4 regions of the Daquilactobacillus linshuiensis genome follow, and region 1 is predicted to be linked to each of the others. Evidence: predicted binding sites of a transcription regulator. Region 1 holds the regulator's gene; each other region holds the start of a gene.
The links. The regulator Rex, encoded in region 1, represses fermentation and respiration genes when NADH is low (regulators of the CRP and FNR family bind a similar motif). The targets are predictions, from matches to a motif close to TTGTGAANTANTTCACAA.

Region 2: a site for Rex is predicted at 1,291-1,308, ahead of ACUV9F_RS04600 (DoxX family membrane protein). Genes of this name have one in related genera too.
Region 3: a site for Rex is predicted at 1,043-1,060, ahead of ACUV9F_RS06455 (iron-containing alcohol dehydrogenase). Genes of this name have one in related genera too.
Region 4: a site for Rex is predicted at 1,154-1,171, ahead of ald (alanine dehydrogenase). Genes of this name have one in related genera too.

The regions. Positions count from the first base shown of each region.
Region 1 covers NZ_CM128255.1:277,266-279,476, forward strand. The annotation lists gene ACUV9F_RS01485 (ABC-F family ATP-binding cassette domain-containing protein) at 1-335, opposite strand, end outside; gene ACUV9F_RS01490 (redox-sensing transcriptional repressor Rex) at 483-1,124, shown strand; gene ACUV9F_RS01495 (BglG family transcription antiterminator) at 1,306-2,211, shown strand, end outside.
Region 2 covers NZ_CM128255.1:883,804-886,014, forward strand. The annotation lists gene ACUV9F_RS04595 (glycerophosphodiester phosphodiesterase) at 1-1,218, shown strand, start outside; gene ACUV9F_RS04600 (DoxX family membrane protein) at 1,323-1,817, shown strand; gene pepV (dipeptidase PepV) at 1,893-2,211, shown strand, end outside.
Region 3 covers NZ_CM128255.1:1,182,209-1,184,419, forward strand. The annotation lists gene ACUV9F_RS06455 (iron-containing alcohol dehydrogenase) at 1-1,018, opposite strand, end outside; gene dhaS (dihydroxyacetone kinase transcriptional activator DhaS) at 1,156-1,746, shown strand; gene ACUV9F_RS06465 (dihydroxyacetone kinase subunit DhaK) at 1,743-2,211, opposite strand, start outside.
Region 4 covers NZ_CM128255.1:692,635-694,845, forward strand. The annotation lists gene ald (alanine dehydrogenase) at 1-938, opposite strand, end outside; gene ACUV9F_RS03650 (VIT1/CCC1 transporter family protein) at 1,263-1,940, shown strand; gene ACUV9F_RS03655 (VIT1/CCC1 transporter family protein) at 1,950-2,211, shown strand, end outside.

The DNA.
Region 1 (2,211 bases):
TCTCCATTTGCCATTTGAGATTCTAAGTTACGTAATTCAACTTCTTGAGCTTGTAAATCTTTGAAGACAGTTAGCATTTCAGAATAAATAGTATTATTCAAATTAAGACCTGATGATTGCTGTTGATATCCAATGCTTAAGTTTTTTCTTTTACTAACTTCGCCTTCATCTGGAGGATTTTGTCCATTGATAATTTTTAATAGAGTTGATTTACCGACTCCGTTACGTCCAACTAATCCAATTCTTGAATTTTCTTGGATTGAAAAAGTAATATTTGAAAAAAGTTTATCTACTCCAAAAAAACGAGCTACCTTGTTAACTTGTAATAAAATCAAAATATGTCTCCTAGTTTGTAATAATAATATAGTAACATCTAATTAAAAAAAATTCACAAAGTTATACAATGATTATTGTAATTTTGATGGGTATTAGATACTATAAGTATAAAAGTACGTGAAAAAATGAACAGCATGGGGGAAGTTATGGATCAAAAAATTCCAAAGGCGACTGTTAGACGTTTGCCTCTTTATTATCGTTATTTTCAATATTTAAATGATGCTGGAACAGATAAGGTGTCATCATCAGAGCTTGCCGAAGCTACAAAGGTTGATAGTGCAACGATTAGACGTGATTTTTCATATTTTGGTGCATTGGGTAAACGCGGATATGGGTATGATGTTGAGGATTTATTAGCTTTTTTCAAAAAATTACTCAATCAAGATAAAAGAACTAATGTTGCGTTGATAGGTGTTGGTAATTTAGGACATGCTTTATTAAACTATAATTTTTCACAAACAAATAATGTACGAATAGCAGCAGCATTTGATGTTAATTCTGAAATTGTTGATACAGTACAAAGTGGTGTACCAGTTTATAGAATGGAAGAGTTACAAAATCAATTAAGACTCCAACAAATAGATATAGTTATTTTGTCGGTTCCTGTTGATGTTGCTCAAAAAACAGCTAACGATTTAGTTGAAGCTGGAGTAAAAGGAATATTAAACTTTACGCCAATTCGGATATCTGTACCAGATGATATACGAGTTCACAACGTTGATTTGGCTAATGAACTACAAACATTAATTTATTTCTTAGACAATATGGAAAACGAAAACAATAGTTAGCAAAGGACGTATTTTCCTTAACAAAAATATACATGCTATACTTTTTATAAACATCCTTTTTGGGGATGTTTTTTTGTTCCGCAAATATTTTACTAATAGTTAATTAACTTATCTGCACGCACAAAAAATATATAATGCTATGATAATTCTTGTAAGGGGTTTCATAAGGAAGGGGGTTAAAATGTCATTATCAAAAACTGAGTTACAAATGGCTCAGTATATTTTGAACAATAAAGAAGTCCATTACTCAGATTTAGTTGCACAATTCAATATTTCTAGACCAACGGTAACTAAATATCTTAACTTATTATCTGAACGTGTCAGTGATCAAAATATTACTTTAAGACGAAGTAGAACAAAGGGAATATTTTTTGAAGGTGAATTAGATAACTTTGAAAAAATATTTAAAGAAGATTCAGACTTGGTAGTTCCTGATACTCCAGAGGATAGACAAATGTATATAATAGCGACTTTGATTTTTAAAAAATCAAGAGTAACTATTGCACAATTGTCAGATCAATTATATGTGAGCAGAAGGACCATAGAATCAGATCTTACAAAAGTTAGAAATTTTATTTCCGAAAATGGTGGCACCTTGATAAATAATAGTGGTTCATTAAGTGTTGTGTTACCAGAAAAGATTAAATATCCATTTTTAATAGATGTTATACATAAATTCTGGGGAAATAAATTAATGTCTAGTAACCATGAAAATGTGGTTTTTCCATATATATTAAATAAGTATATTAAACAAAATGAAACAAAGAAGATATTTAAGTTGGTCGACAGTTTTATTGAGCAGAATAGATATAAGTTGACGGATTATGAATACGAAACCTTAATAATCTATTTAATTCTTCAACTATCTTTGACTAATTCTGATGAAAAAAAATTGGAATCAGTGATAAAACTAGAGGACGAAACTAATGAGTTGAGTAAAAGTTACTACAAAATATTTAATTACAAATTAAACGTAGAACAACTCATATATTTAAATAACTTTATTGCTCTAATCAAATTAGAGAATCATATAAAAATAAATCACGATGATGATTTAATAAGTTTAGAGTCAGATATAAAAGAATTC
Region 2 (2,211 bases), 610 kb from region 1:
AATGAAGGTGCTGACTATGCAGAATTAGACGTTCATTTATCAAATGATAACGTCCTTATTGTATCTCACGACAAAAACTTACAGCGAATCACAAAAAAACCACTAATCGTTTCTGATAATGATTATAATACCTTATCAACTCTTACAGTAGCAAACGGAGAACATATACACAGCTTAAACGAAGTTTTTGAGCATTATAAAAACAATCCAAAGGCCAAATTTCTAATTGAGACTAAAAAAACTAAGCATGGCAACCCTAAAGATATGGAAAAAATCCTTTATCAAGTAATAAACCAATATCATATGGAAAACAGAGTTGCGTTTCACAGTTTTTCTGAAGAAAGTCTTGAAAAATTGGCCAATTATTTCCCAAACTCACAAAGAATTTTTATTTCAGGTTCACTACAAAGACTTAACTTTGATGTATTTAAATATAGTACAGGCGTTAATATTTCATCTGATTTAATAACTCCAACTTTAGTTAATCAACTACATAGTTTAAATCAAAAAGTTTACGTCTGGGATGAAATGAATGAGAACAAAAATCAATGGAATTGGCTAGTTAATATGCCAATCGATGGTGTTGTCACTAATTTTTCAGCTACTGGGGCTAAGTATCGTGATTTGAAAAATAAAGCTGAATTTAAAAATACAAATGAAAATTTTGTTTATATAAATAAAAATGAAATTCCTATATACGAAAATCCTTATATTAAAAGCAATATCACGGGAAAATCAAAATATTTAGATTCTTATAATGTTCAAGATATAGTTACTTTTAATAATAAGAGTTATTTTCAGTTAAGTTCAAATGAATTTGTATCTTCAGAGGATTTTATACCTGAAAGTCAATTAGAAGAGCTCCTTGCATATATGAATTCTACTTTCATAGTTAAAAATCCTAAACAGCCACATATTATTTATAAACAACCAAATTCGCAGTCTTCGTCTGGAACTGCATTACTAATAAATAAAAAATACAAAATATTAAGTATTAAAAAAGATGGTCACTCCTATTGGTTAAAGACAACACTTGGCTGGGTGCTTGCAAATAATACTTTAATAAATTTTCAAGATAACCAAGGAAAACATTTATACTTTAGTCTTCCTCAAAATAAACGTTTAATAAATATTAATTTAAATACATCTCCTATTTCAGGCTCAACTGCTAAAAGTTTTTCAAAAATATTTAATTATAGCGATTTATTTGAAAAATAATCATTTTTTTGAAATTTAATCTTTTAAAAATACTTTTCGTTGACATCAAAGCTCTATACCACTATCATATCATTGTAATATATTTCACAATTAAGGAGAACATCATGGATAAATTTTTAAGAGAGAATAAAGTGGCTTCTGTTATTCTAGCAATTATTCGTGTTTGGCTTGGTATTGAATGGACTCTTGCAGGTTGGGAAAAGATCACTTCCCATCCAGCATTTGACCCTGCTGGTTTCTTTATGGAAACAATAAAAGCTCCCGTTATGACTCCAGAAAAAACTCAAGCATATCCATGGTTTAATGATTTAGTAAAAAATGTTTTCATGCCTCATTCTAAAATGTTTGGGTTCATGGTTTCATGGGGTGAGTTTTTAATTGGTTTAGGACTTATTTTTGGTTGTCTAACAACAGCTGCAGTCTTTTTCGCAATGATGATGAACTTTACTTACCTTCTTTCAGGAACTGTTTCTGTTAACCCTGAATACCTATTCTTTGAAATCTTTTTAATTGTTGCTGGATTTAATGCTAGCAAAATTGGATTAGATTATTGGGTAATTCCATGGGTTAGAAAACATATATTTAGAAAAACCGCGTAGAAAAGTCGCCTTTATAGGCGACTTTTTTTTATACTCTATGATATGATTTTATTAACTTAATTGGGAGGAAATATTATGAATATCGATTGGAAAAAAGAAGCACAAAAATATCGTGATGATATGATTAAAGATTTAACAGCTTTAGTTAATATCAAAAGTGAACGTGATGTAGAACACAAGACAGACGAATATCCGCTTGGCCCTGGTGTATCAGAAGCATTACAACAAGTATTATCATTTGGTGAACGAGATGGATTTATTACAAAAAATATAGAAAACTTAGCCGGTCATATTGAATATGGTCAAGGTAATGAAATACTTGGCATACTTGGTCATATGGACGTTGTTCCTGCTGGAGATGGTTGGAATACTAATCCATACGAAGCAACAATTA
Region 3 (2,211 bases), 490 kb from region 1:
GTATTCCTACATCATCATTCATCTTTTGCATTGCTTCAATAGCTTTATCTGCAGCATCACGAGTTGATAATCCATCAATATTTTCACCCATTGCTACTGCTAAATCTGCAAATCTATCTGGACAAGCAATTATATTAAATCTTTCTACAATAGGTAATAAAATTGCACAGCATACCCCATGTGGAGCATCATATTGACCACCAAGTTGATGTGCCATAGCATGTACATAGCCAAGATCAGCATTATTAAATGCCATTCCTCCCAACATTTCTGCTTCTACCATCTTTGTTCGTGCTTCTAAGTTTTGACCATTAGCAACTGCTTGTCTTAAACTTTGTTCAACCAATTTAATTGCCTGAATACACTGTCCATCTGTTATATCGTTTCTATTTGTTGAAACATATGGTTCAATTGCTTGAACAAAAGTATCCATACCAGTTGCAGCAGTTAATTTAGGTGGTACATTAAGCATTAATTTGGGGTCATTAAACGAAACAAGCGGAACATTTCGCCAAGACACTACTACAAATTTAAGATGTGTTTGTTCATTAGTAATTACACAGTGTCTAGTTAATTCTGATGCAGTTCCTGCAGTTGTATTCACCGCAATAAGTGGGGGCAAAGCATTCTTCAGTGTTTCAATACCAGCCAATTTAGTGATGTCATCACCATTTGTCAAAATGATACCAGCACCTTTACCGGTATCATGTGCAGAGCCACCTCCAACAGTGATAATTCCATCACAGCTATTCTCTAAATAAATTTCTTTTGCTTCTTTAATGTTTCTAACTTTAGGGTTGGGCTCTACTCCATTATAGATAACATACTGTACATTTGATTCTTTCAATGAATTAATGGTCTGCTCAACGGGACCATTTTCCATTTTTTCTAAAAATGAGTCTGTTATAACTAGTGCCTTACTTATATTTACCATTTTGGCACGATCACCAATTTTTTCAATTACTCCTGAACCAAAAAAATTGACACTTGGCATTAAGAAATCAAAATTTTCTTTCATATTTATTCCCTTCCTTTCTTTATATTGTTAATATTATCACTAATTAAAACGCTTACATCGGACAAAAGTCTATTTTTGTCCAGAAACTCTCTTTGTAATATGAAGCGCTTTCTTATAAACTATAATTGGTGAGATAAATGTCATATATAACAAAAAAGAAAATAGCCAATGCCTGCAAAGACTTGGTTGTCAAAACAGATATTGATCAAGTTAGTGTTACAAAAATTATGAAAAGTATAAATATGAGAAGACAGACTTTTTATGATTTTTTTCTTGATAAATATGATGCCATAGAGTGGCTTTATAACGATGAAATCACGGAAATTATTGAAGATAATCTTGACTATGAAAAGTGGCATAACATAGTTAATTATTTGTGTATTTATTTTTTCAAAAATAGAAATTTTTTTCGAAAAATTTTAAATGATTCTAATCAAAGTAATTTCTCCGAAAAGCTTATTGAAAAGCATATTCAAAACCTAGTGAAAGTTATTATGTTGGAAATTTCAGATAAGCAAAAAATTCAATTTAGTGATAACCAAATTGAATTCTCAACTGAATTATTTGCTAACTCTCTTGTAGGACAATTAAAAACTTGGATTTCAAATCATCACCGTAGAAGTGTTGAAGATGAATCCAAGTTCTTAACATTATTTATTGAAGATACTATTAATGGGATGTTGTTACGAGAAAAACCTGGTAGACATAAATATCATTATTTTGATTAGTACCACCCAAAACCACCGCAACTTTGATTAATATACTCTAACCACTCATCATTTCTTATTTTTAATACGGTAATAGATACTCCATCCATATTGTATGAGCTCAAATAATTACTTGTTTTTACCAGCACTGGATTAATCCCCTTTAATTGCAGCAACTTATTTACATCATTAGTAAATATAAAGCTCTCCATCATTGGTAAATTTCCTAAGCCATTAATTAATAGTACTATTTTCTCATTTTCTTTAGCTGAACTTACTTGAACTAGTTTATTAACCAATTCTCTTCCTAATAGTTCAGAAGAGGTGAATTCTTCTTTTCGATAGCCACGTTCTCCGTGAATTCCTATACCATAAAAAATTTGGTTCTCATTAAGTTCAAATGTTGGTTTATTTTGTCCGGGAAGTTCTGATCCTGTTAAAGCAACTCCTAGAGTAAATAAATTTTCATTCACTTGTTTGCCTAAT
Region 4 (2,211 bases), 420 kb from region 1:
GCCATTGTTGATGTACGTGGTACAGCACCAGGTTGATTAGGAACTGCATAATGTAATACACCATGTTTTATAAATATAGGGTCATCAATAGTAGTTGGTTTATCAATTGTTTCAACAGTACCACCTTGGTCAATTGCTATATCAACAATTACACTTCCTTCTTTCATTGATTTAACCATATATTCCTTAACCAACTTAGGAGGTCTTGAACCTGGAATTAAAATTGTTGAAATAAATAAATCAGCATCTTTTATTTCTTTAGCTAAGTTCTCTTCAGTAGATTTTACTAGTCGGACATTTTGTCCTTTGAATTGTTCTTCTAATTGTTTTATTCTGTCATCATTTAGCTCGATGATTACTACGCTACAACCAAGTCCAAGTGCCATTTGAGCAGCATTTACAGCAGCATTTCCACCACCAAAGATCACTACATTACCAGGGTTAATTCCTGGAACATCAATACCTGGAAGTAAAATACCTTCACCTTTATGTTGTCCTTCAAGATAATAGGCACCCATAATTACTGATCTTCTACCAGCAATAGCTGACATAGGAGCAAGTAGGGCAAGTTTTCCATCTTTAACAATTGTTTCACCACCAATAGCAGTTACTCCTTTTTCAGCCATAGCATCAACAGTTTCTTTTGAAGAAGCTAAATGTTGGAATCCCCAGACAATTTTACCTTTTTCAAAGAATTTATATTCTGCTGATGTAGGCTCTTTAACTTTAATTGCAAGTTGTGAAGACCAAGCTTCTTCATGAGAAACAATTTTACCACCGGCAGCTTCAAATTCACTATCGGGGAATCCCGCACCAACGCCGGCATTTTTTTCAACTAGAACTTCATTTCCAGCATCAACCATTGCTTTTACATTAGAAGGGGTAGCGGCAACGCGACCTTCTCCTTCTTTTTGTTCTTTAATTACACCGATTTTCATACTAAAAATCTCCTTTTGTGATTTTTTTAACTTAATACACTTGTGATTATAGACTAGTATTTAAAAAAATCAAGACTATTTTTCGATTTTTTTACCAAATTAGCTGACACCATAAAATACTTATACATTAGCAATGAAAGCGTATTTTGTGAATTTACATTTTGCGTCATTTTTTAGTAAGTAGGGTAGAATAATGTTTTGTTTTTATTTTTATATTGTGAAAATAATTTCAATTGATAATTTTTTTAATAAAGAGTTGTTTATTTTCAGAAAATATTCTATACTTAATTTGTAATTTAGAATGATTCTTAATTGGAGATAAAAATGAAGAAATTAACATTATCAGAAAAAAATAACTTGGTCCGTGCAGCTGTAATGGGAGCAAATGATGGTATTTTATCAGTTTCTGGAATCGTGATTGGAGTAGCTGGGGCTACCTCAAGTACATTTGCCATCTTTATAGCTGGATTTGCGGGAGCTTTAGCTGGAACTGTTTCAATGGCCATGGGTGAATATGTTTCTGTCCATTCTCAAAATGACGCACAGGTTAGAGCAACAGAAGAACAGGAGTATGCTCTTGCTAATGAGTACTCAAAAGAGTTTGATTTTGTAAAAACTAAATATATGAATCAAGGTATTCCAGAAGAACTCGCTCAACAAGCTACTAAAGAAATGATGGATAAAAATGCATTAGAAACAACCGTTCGAGAACGTCATGGTTTTTCAGTTCATCATGAAGTCTCAGCTGTTGGTGCTGCTATAACTTCTATGATTGCTTTTCCTTTAGGATCTTTATTACCAATGATGTCAATTACTCTTTTTCCTCAAAATATTAGAATTTTAGCTACTATAATTGCTGTTTTAATCGCACTTGGCATAACCGGATATTTATCGGCTATGTTATCTCAAGCAAACAAAAAAACTGCTACATTAAGAAATATTATTGCAGGTATTTTTACAATGATTGTTACTTATACAATTGGAAGATTAATAGGAAGGTAATTCTTTATTATGGAAAACAAAAAAGATAGTCAAACTTTAGAGGAAAGATTAAATGTTATAAGGGCAGGAGTACTTGGTTCAAATGACGGAATTTTAACTGTAGTTGGAGTTCTTTTTTCAGTTGGGGCCGCTACTTCTAATCAATTTACAATTTTTATTGCAGGTTTAGCTGATTTATTGGCATGTGCATTATCTATGGCATCTGGTGAGTATGCTTCGGTGAGTTCCCAATCAGACTCTGAAAAAGTTGTCGTCTTTCAAGAAAAGGAAC